One region of the Sinorhizobium chiapasense genome, then DNA from elsewhere that is predicted to be linked to it. Evidence: predicted binding sites of a transcription regulator. Region 1 holds the regulator's gene; each other region holds the start of a gene.
What was found. The regulator LexA, encoded in region 1, represses DNA repair genes until DNA is damaged. The targets are predictions, from matches to a motif close to TGTTCNNNNTGTGTTCNG.

Region 1 (3,276 bases):
CATTGCGCCGACGCCCACGAATCCAACTCTTACTGACATGCAATCCTCCCCGTGCCTTGAAAAAAGCCAGCCGAAACCGTTGGGACGCGCGGCGCGCTCCCTGAAGGCCGACCATGATCAGGCGATGATTGAATCCGGACTGTCCGGAAATGCTCCTCCTCGACCGTCGCTTCGGTTGTGCGACGCCGTCTCCTCACGGCTTCGTACAACCCCGTCCTGAAGGACTTCTCGCTTCGGCCTTCCCGTGCGCAAATCGTTGGTAGCCGCCGGGAATGATCGAAGTCTGCGGGCCGGAAGTTCTAAAATCAAGAAGAATGATTTGATATCGTTCAAACCAAAAGTTAGAACTGATTATCGTCAAATCCAGTTTCTCGGGGAGGTGAAATATGGATCTGCGTTCGGTCAATCGATTCCTTGCAGTCGCTGAACTGGGGAGCCTGAACAAGGCTGCGCAACGCCTCAATCTTTCCCAGCCGGCGCTTTCGAAAAGCATCCAGATGCTCGAATATGCTTTTGGAGTGCCGCTGCTCGATCGCGGGCCGCGCGGCATCACGCTTACGTCTTTCGGCGAGGCGGTCTTCGATCATGCCCGGCGCATTGCGGCGGAGATGCGCAAGATGGAGAGCGATATCAAAGCGATCCGCACACTTGGATCAGGCGAGATCAACGTCGGCGCTCCGCTTGGCCCGGACAGCCGCACGCTGGCATTCGCGATCCTCAGACTTGTGACCGACGAGCGGCGCCTCACCATCAACATTGCCAATGGCACCCGCAGCGACCTGATCCGCCCATTGCTGCTGGGGGATCTCGATTTCCTGATCGCGACCCTCTTCGAGCCGGAGGACCTTCCACCCGATGTCGAACAGAGCGAACTCTATCTCGATTCCATGATCCTCGTCGTCCGCGCCGGTCACCCGATGCTTGACGGTCATCAGATCGAACTCAACGAACTGGCGCAGTATCCTTGGGTGGTATTGACCGGCAACCGCGATCTCGAAGGCGCGCTGCGCAAGCTTGTAGGCATGGAATTCAAGAGATCGGTTTTGCGCAGCGGCTCCCCGATGTTCGTCAAGAACATTCTCCAGAAGAGCGAGTTCATCGGCCTTGTGCGCCAGGACGCCGTACGCATCGAGCTCGAGACAGGTTCATTGGTCGAGATCGACATATCCGCTCAGCTCGACATCCACGAGTTCGTGCCGCCGCAGAAGGTGGGACTGATCTTCCGATCGGACGTCTCGATTCCGGTGGCGAGCCAGGCCCTGATCCAGGAGATCACAGCCGCAACACGCGCAAACTCCGGAGCTCTCACCAAGCTGACGGAGATGTGAAACCGGCGTAGCCCGCCCTTTACGTGGTTCACGGCGAGGCGTCGGCGGAGCAACCGCCCGCTTTGCCGGAGGATTTCGCAACGGCCAGGGAAATTCACGGAATTTTAGGTACTTGCGGAACACATATGGAACAGATAGTGTCTGTTCTTGATTTGTTTCGCGACTCTGGAGTGACGCGCCATGCTAACCCGCAAGCAACAGGAATTGCTTCTGTTCATTCACGAGCGAATGAAGGAATCCGGGGTGCCGCCGTCCTTCGACGAGATGAAAGACGCATTGGACCTCGCCTCCAAGTCGGGCATCCACCGGTTGATCACCGCGCTTGAAGAGCGTGGCTTCATTCGCCGTCTTCCCAACCGGGCGCGCGCGCTCGAAGTCATCAAGCTGCCCGAGGCCTACACCACGAGCCCGCAGCCACGGCGTGGCTTCTCGCCAAGCGTGATCGAAGGCAGCCTGGGCAAGCCACCTGCCGCGCCTGCCGCCACGACGAAATCGGCGCCACCGAGCGATACTGCATCGGTTTCCGTGCCGGTCATGGGGCGGATCGCGGCCGGCGTCCCGATTTCCGCGATCCAGAACAACACTCATGACATTTCCATCCCGGCCGAGATGATCGGCAACGGCGAACACTACGCGCTCGAGATCAAGGGCGACTCGATGATCGAGGCGGGTATCTTCGACGGCGATACCGTGATCATTCGGAACACGAACACGGCCAATCCCGGCGACATCATCGTTGCGCTTGTCGACGATGAGGAGGTAACGCTCAAGCGGTTCCGCAGAAAGGGCGCATCCATCGCGCTCGAAGCGGCCAACCCGGCCTATGAAACGCGGATATTCGGACCGGACCGCGTCAAGATCCAAGGCAAGCTCGTCGGCCTTATTCGCCGCTATCACTAGTTGAGACGGGCTGGTGAGTCGGGCTCAGCAATGCGACTTGCGGCAGTGATTCAAATTGCTACAGCGCCCTTTCCGCACCTGAGCAGACGCGCGGCGCTGGAGAAAATCACACTGCAACTCGGGTGGCCAAAACCAAAGGCCCTGCTCTACCGCCTTGCAGAGGGCCAATCCGTTAATGATGGCACTGATCGCCGCGAATCGCGTTTGCGCGGGCCAAACGGTTTTGCCGTAAGCCAAACACTCACACAGCGTCCGGCTACACATTCATCGTTGATTTTCTTGAAGTAAAAGCTTTGGAGGCCTCGCCCGGAATTGAACCGGGGTACAAGGATTTGCAGTCCTCTGCGTCACCACTCCGCCACGAGGCCTCTCACGCTCGATCGATCAAGCGATGGCCGGCGTTTAGAACGAATCTATGAGGAGTGCAAGGGGAGTGGTTCGAAAAAGGTGGGACGGCGCCAGGTCATCCACGTTCCCCCCAGCGCTCCGCTAATGCGCGCTTGGCACCCCGCGGCCGCATGTGCCTTTCAGGATTTGTCGGAAGAATTTTGCTGGCCGCGCCAGCGCGCCCACCAGACCGCCAGCTTGCGGCGACGACGGCGGATGGCCGGTATGTCGTGAGAAAGCACGAGCAGCCCCAGAGGAATCATCCAGAAGCCTAACACCGGCAGGAAGCCCAATACGCCGCCCACCACAAGGAGCGTCCCAACAAGAATTCGCAGCACCGGTGAGTCGGGCAAGTTCATACGCCATTTGCCGAGGACGAGCTCGTGGGTCTGCGGGTCGATGCCGAAATGTCGTTCTTTCCTGCCGTTCGTCATTATTCCTCTTTCATGCTCCTCCCCAGAATTGGGGCCTTCTCCACAGCCGCGCAACGGACGTTGTCATTTTTTTTGAAAAACCGCTTGGCAAATCGAAAAAGCATTTGTATTAGCAGCCTCACTTCTGCGGCGCAGATGATCCCTGGTAGCTCAGCGGTAGAGCACTCGACTGTTAATCGATAGGTCGCCGGTTCGAATCCGGCCCGGGGAGCCAGTTTCAAAGAGCC
Region 2 (3,276 bases), 160 kb from region 1:
GTTCTTGAACTGCACCATGCCGGCATTGGTGAACATCAATGTCGGGTCGTTGCGCGGCACCAGGGGGCTCGACGGCACGATCTCGTGACCGTTCTTGCGGAAATAGTCGAGAAACATCGACCGAATTTCATTCACGCCGCTCATCTTGCGTCCTATCTGTGCCATTCCCGGTCGCGACCGCACTTTGCCGGGCCGCGCACCGCTCTCTTCAATCCCGCGTCTATCGGCAATAGACACGCCCCCCAGCAACGTCGGTCGCCGGAACCACAGGCTTTTATCTTCCGTGTCTCACGCTGTCCAGACGGCAGCAAAAAACCGGCCGTCTGGAAAAACGACCGGCTTTATCCAAAACTTGCCCGCCTCAGATCTTACATTTCGGCGGCTGCATCGCCGTCGTCATCGCTCTCCGGTCCGCCGTTCTCCAGGAACTTATCAGCGATCAGGCCGGCATTCTGCCGCAGAGCCATCTCGATTTCACGCAGAAGATCGGGATTGTCGCGTAGGAAAAGTTTCGCATTCTCCCGGCCCTGGCCGAGGCGCTGGCTATTGTAGGAAAACCAGGCGCCGGATTTTTCGACGATGCCGGCCTTGACGCCGAGATCGATGAGTTCACCGGTCTTGGAAACGCCCTCGCCATACATGATGTCGAATTCCACCTGCTTGAAGGGCGGCGCCATCTTGTTCTTGACGACCTTGACGCGGGTCTGGTTGCCGACGACCTCTTCGCGCTCCTTGACCGAGCCGATGCGACGAATATCGAGGCGCACCGACGCATAGAACTTCAGCGCGTTGCCGCCCGTCGTCGTTTCCGGCGAACCGAACATGACGCCGATCTTCATGCGGATCTGGTTGATGAAGATCACCATGCAGTTGGACTTGGAGATCGACGCGGTGAGTTTGCGCAGTGCCTGGCTCATCAGGCGGGCCTGCATGCCCGGCAGACTGTCGCCCATTTCGCCTTCGATTTCAGCGCGCGGCACGAGAGCTGCAACCGAATCGACGACGAGGACGTCGATCGCGCCTGAACGGACCAGCGTGTCGGTGATTTCCAGCGCCTGTTCGCCGGTGTCCGGCTGCGAGATCAAGAGGTTTTCGAGATCGACGCCGAGCTTGCGCGCATAGACCGGATCGAGCGCATGTTCGGCGTCGACGAAGCCGCAAATGCCACCTTTCTTCTGCGCCTCGGCGATGGTCTGCAGCGCCAGCGTTGTCTTGCCCGAGCTTTCCGGGCCGTAGATTTCAATGATGCGCCCTTTCGGCAGGCCGCCAATGCCGAGTGCGATATCGAGGCCGAGCGAGCCGGTCGAAACAGTTTCGATCTCGATTACGCTGTCCTTCGAGCCGAGCTTCATGATCGATCCCTTGCCGAACGACCGTTCGATCTGGGAGAGAGCCGCTTCAAGTGCCTTGCTTTTATCCACCGATTTGTCCTCTACGAGCCGCAAAGAGTTTTGTGCCATTTGGTCCCACCTTTAGGTTATTGAAGCTACCGAGGCAATGAAGCCGCCGCAGGAGTTTTTGTACATGTTTTGTTCTGCTTTGGCAATAGAGTGGCAACCAATTGAATGATAACGGTTATTCTCGTTGCGTTCGATTCTTGTTCACGGGCATTGTACCACGTTTCCGCGAAGCCCATGCCGAAGCTCGGCCAGGCTTGGCGACACCAGCGCGATTCGCGACCGTGCCGCCTCTGTGATTTTGGATTGAAGCAGTCCAAAGAGGAGCTTTTATGAAGAAACGGGAAATCGCCGTGTTCGGCGGCGCCCACATCGACCGTCGCGGCCGCATCAGCGGCGTGACCGCTCCTGGCGCAAGCAATCCCGGTTCGTGGTTCGAGGAAGCGGGAGGCGGCGGCTTCAACGCGGCGAGAAACCTCGCGCGCCTGGGTCACAGCGTGCGAATGATCAGCCCGCGTGGCGGCGACGCCGCAGGCGAGATGGTGGCGGCAGCCGCGGTCGCAGCGGGAGTGATCGATTGCCCCTTTACCTTTCTCGACCGGAAAACGCCGAGCTACACCGCCATTCTCGAATGCGACGGCAACCTTGTCGTCGCACTTGCCGACATGGAGCTCTACCAGTTGTTTTCGCCGCGCCGGCTGCAGCAGCGCGCGATACGCGAAGTGTTGGCGGCGAGCGATCTGGTGCTGATGGATGCGAACCTGCCCGAGGAGACGCTCGCCGCTCTGGTCAGCGTGGCGTCCAGAGACGATCGAATTGTTGCCGGTATTGCCGTGTCGCCGGCAAAGGTGGTGCGTTTCAGGAAATGCCTCGGCGGCCTCAGTTTCCTGTTCATGAACGAGGCGGAAGCGCGTGCCCTGACCGGGATTGACGCCAGCAAGGCCGCAAACTGGCCATCGCTGTTGCGGGAGGCCGGTCTTACGGGTGGCGTCGTAACACGCGGCGGCGCCGCTGCGGTCGCCTTCGATCGCAGCGGGGCAAGCCTCATTGTCCCGCCGGCTCTCCCGGCGCTTGCGGATGTCACCGGCGCCGGCGACGCATTGGCCTCGGGGTTCCTCATGGCGCGGCTTTCGGGTCTCGATCTTGCCGGATGCCTGCGCCATGGCGTTGCCGCGGCGGGGATAGCGCTTCGCTCGCCTTTTGCCGTTTCGGAAGAAATGTCCGCAGGCAATCTCGAACAGGCGATTGCCCTTGTGCCGGCGCCGCAAATGCTGTCATGAGAGCTGACGTTGAACGCGGGACGAAAGTGTGCGCAGCTTTCCACCCCACATCTCGCCTCGAACATTTTTAGAAACGATCTCGATGACCTTTGGTTGATTTAAGCCAGACATGATCGCGATTTAAGGATAGATTCATGACCAGATCCTCCTCCCCGTCCCTGCCGATCGAATACTCCGATGAAGTCTCGGCCGCCAAGGCACGCGGTGCGCCGATCGTCGCGCTGGAATCGACGATCATCACCCATGGCATGCCATACCCCGGCAACCTCAACATGGCCCGAAGCGTCGAGGCGATCATCCGTGAACAGGGCGCCGTGCCCGCAACGATTGCGGTCATTCACGGTGTCCTTCACATTGGCCTCGACGACGCGAAGCTGGAAGCACTTTCGAAAACGGAAGGCGCGATGAAGCTGTCGCGTGCCGATCTTGCCTTCGCGATCGCCGAACGCCGCACGGGCGCCACGACCGTGGCTGCGACGATGATCGCCGCGGCGCGCGCCGGCATCAGCGTCTTTGCCACCGGCGGCATCGGCGGCGTCCACCGCGGCGCGGAAGAGAGCTTCGATATTTCCGCCGATCTCGATGAACTCGCCCGCACC
Region 3 (3,276 bases), 1.6 Mb from region 1:
GCGGGCCACCTTCAGCACCCGATGATAACCGCGCGCCGAGAACTTCATCTTCTCTGCCGCATCCCTCAAGAGCTGCAAACCCGTGGCATCCGGTTCCGCGATCTTCTCAATCATCGCAGTCGAACAGCGGGCATTGTTCGTCAGCTCAGGATTGCCGAGCGCGGCGAAGCGGTCCGCCTGCAGCGCGCGGGCGCGGGCGACACGCTTGGCAACCACTGCACTCGGTTCGGCTGAAACGGGGCGGAGGAGGTCGGCGGCACTAACGGCCGGGACGTCGATGCGGATGTCGATGCGGTCCATCAGGGGACCGGAAATCCGCGCCTGATAGTCGGCCATGCAGCGCGGGCCGCGGGCGCATGTGCGCCCCGGTTCGCCCGCCATGCCACACCGGCACGGATTCATCGCCGCGACGAGCTGGATCGCCGCCGGATAGCTGACACGGTGGTTCGCGCGCGCGATGATGCATTCGGCGGTTTCGAGCGGCTGGCGCAGCGCGTCGAGAACCTGCGGCGAAAACTCCGGAAACTCATCGAGAAAGAGCACGCCGTGGTGGGCAAGCGACGCCTCACCAGGCTTCGCCCTCAGCCCGCCGCCGATCAGCGCGGCCATGGTGGCCGAATGGTGCGGCGCGCGAAACGGCCGCCGGTCGGAAAGTTTGCCGCCCGGCAACTGACCGGCGATCGAATGGACCATCGAAACTTCGAGCAATTCCGCCGGGGAGAGTGGCGGGAGGATCGACGGCAGTCGCGCGGCTAGCATCGACTTGCCGGATCCTGGCGGACCCACCATAAGCAGATTGTGGTTGCCAGCGGCCGCCACCTCGAGCGCCCGCTTGGCGCTTTCCTGGCCCTTGATGTCGGCGAGATCGGGCAGGTTGGCGGCAGCGGCCCGGATGGCGGGCTCGGGACGCGAAATCACCTGCGTGCCGCGAAAGTGATTGGCGATGGCGATCAGGCTGCGCGGCGCGAGGATGTCGATCTCCGACCCGGCCCAGGCCGCTTCCGGGCCGCTTTCTGCCGGGCAGATCAGGCCCTTGCCAAGCGCGTTGGCGCCGATTGCGGCAGGCAGCGCGCCGGCGACGGCGGCAATGGTGCCGTCCAGATTGAGTTCGCCGATGACGACGTAGCCGGTGAGCGCATCCGCCGGAACGGCACCGAGCGCCGCCATCAGCCCGAGGGCGATGGCGAGGTCGAAATGGCTGCCTTCCTTCGGCAGGTCGGCCGGCGCCAGATTGACCGTGACCCGTTTTGCCGGCAGCGCCAGCCCGGACGCATGCAGCGCCGCCTGGACACGCTCTCGGCTTTCGGCGACCGCCTTGTCCGGCAGGCCGACGATCTGCATGCCGACCTTGCCGGGTGCGACCATCACCTGCACATCGACCGGCACGCCTTCGATCCCCTGGAATGCAATCGTGCTGACACGCGCGACCATGATGCCCCCTCGTCACGGCGACCGCATTTGCGCCGCCACAACCGCCGCCGGTTGCAGCATCAAATCTTGCACGGACTGCGCTCAAAAACAAGAACAATAATAGAACAAACGCGTGACAAGGCTTTTAGAGGAGCGCAGCGGGATGCGCTTCTCCTTGACTGCGTCATCGTCACGCGTTCTGGACGCTATTCGAAGCCCTCGACGACACAGGTGATGAGGTCGTGGTCGGACAGCGGCCGGCCCGAAGGATCGAGGGAAGGAATGATGTGGCTTTCGCCGATCCTTAGACCGCGCGAGAGAAACCAGTCGTATTTCATTGCCCGCTTCGGCCGGCGCGTGATGAGGCTCGGGCGCGTGGTCATGCGATCAATCGGACCACCGTGGCGCGTAAAGCCCCGCGCGGCGCTTATCGCAAACAGCCCTTCGGCCTCGAAATCGCCGCCGGCGTGATTGCCGGTATTGAGATCGCCGCCGATGAGGGTTGGGAGACCCGGAAAGGCCGCATCCAGCGCATCGATCAGTTCCTTGGCCTGCCGCTCGCGGTAGGCGGGCTTAGCCGCGCTTTCGAGATGAGTGGAAACGGCCACGAAAGGGCCGACTGTGGTCTCGATCACGGCGCCGATAGCAAGGCGCTCGCCGACGCGCGGCTGGTCGCCGCCGTCCATGAACCACGGCCTCTCGCCCCAGAGCCGCAACATGAAGGGGCGGGCAAGCGGAACGGCCGCTAGCAGCGCGTTGCCGTGGAAGCCCTTCTCGTTGAAGTCGTCCTTGCAGAATTCGCGCTCGCTCTCGGAGCCCAGTCCGAGTTCGATGAATTCGACGCCATAGGCATATTGCATGCCGAGGGTGGCCGCGATCTCTGCCGTCGGATGCCGCTGGCCGGTGCGCGCCATGCCGTTGTCCATCTCCGAAAGCAGAACAAGCGAGGCGCCGGTGGCGCCGAGGTGAGCGGCGCTCTCCTTGGCGAACAGGCAGCGTTCAAGATTCCATGCCGCGACGGCGACCGGAAAGGCAAGCGCCCGTTGGACGGGCGGCGCACCGCCGATCTCAACCGTGTTCATCGCCTCGAGCCTTCCCATGATGGCGTCGTGGGCGGCAACGGTACGCTCGGTCCGGGCAAAACCCGGACGCGCCTCCTGCGGAGGTGCTGCAAGCCTTGCTGCGGTCGTTTCAATCACAATGCCGGCTCCAGGCTTACGGTTCGCGCGGTGGCCGATGCGGTGCCCGCTGCCGATTTCGGTCCGCCGATCCTCCTGCCGTCGTCCGGCGCGAAGAAATGCAAGCGCTCGGGCGCGATGGTAATGGCGAGACCGTCCGAGAGCGGCGTCTCCGGCGCAAGCGCGACAGTGACAACATGATCGTCGATTGCGCCGTGAACGAGGCGTTGCGCTCCCAGTTCCTCGACGTATTCGACTCGGAAGGGAAGAGCCTGCTCGCCAACGCTTGCGAGACGCAGATCCTCCGCACGCAAGCCGACGGTTACCGGTCCGCTCGCGGGCGCCCAGTCGCCGAGGTCGATCGACTGCGCGCCGATATTGAGCCGGCCGCCGTCGAGGGTACCTTTGACGAGATTCATCGCCGGCGAGCCGATGAAGCTCGCGACGAAGGTCGAGGCCGGTGTGTGATAGACGTCGAGCGGGCGGCCGATCTGTTCGATCCAGCCACCGTTCAAGACGACGAGGCGATCGGCGAGCGTCATCGCCTCGAGTTGGTCGTGGGTGACGTAGAGCGAGGTCGTGCCGAGCCGCTTCTGCAATCGCTTGATCTCGCCGCGCATGGAAACCCGGAGCTTGGCATCGAGGTTCGACAGCGGTTCGTCAAAGAGGAAGGCGGCGGGCTTGCGGA

Region 2: a site for LexA is predicted at 1,520-1,537, ahead of recA (recombinase RecA). Genes of this name have one in related genera too.
Region 3: a site for LexA is predicted at 1,521-1,538, ahead of RB548_RS20445 (YifB family Mg chelatase-like AAA ATPase). Genes of this name have one in related genera too.

What each region holds. Positions count from the first base shown of each region.
Region 1 covers NZ_CP133148.1:1,540,341-1,543,616, reverse strand. Annotated here, with positions in the region: gene RB548_RS07480 (NAD(P)-dependent oxidoreductase) at 1-39, opposite strand, end outside; gene RB548_RS07475 (LysR family transcriptional regulator) at 387-1,328, shown strand; gene lexA (transcriptional repressor LexA) at 1,509-2,228, shown strand; tRNA gene RB548_RS07465 (tRNA-Cys) at 2,523-2,596, opposite strand; gene RB548_RS07460 (hypothetical protein) at 2,756-3,049, opposite strand; tRNA gene RB548_RS07455 (tRNA-Asn) at 3,189-3,263, shown strand.
Region 2 covers NZ_CP133148.1:1,704,307-1,707,582, forward strand. Annotated here, with positions in the region: gene alaS (alanine--tRNA ligase) at 1-144, opposite strand, end outside; gene recA (recombinase RecA) at 369-1,460, opposite strand; gene RB548_RS08200 (carbohydrate kinase family protein) at 1,730-2,677, shown strand; gene RB548_RS08205 (pseudouridine-5'-phosphate glycosidase) at 2,812-3,276, shown strand, end outside.
Region 3 covers NZ_CP133148.1:4,302,526-4,305,801, reverse strand. Annotated here, with positions in the region: gene RB548_RS20445 (YifB family Mg chelatase-like AAA ATPase) at 1-1,431, opposite strand, end outside; gene RB548_RS20440 (endonuclease/exonuclease/phosphatase family protein) at 1,617-2,609, opposite strand; gene RB548_RS20435 (sn-glycerol-3-phosphate import ATP-binding protein UgpC) at 2,606-3,276, opposite strand, start outside.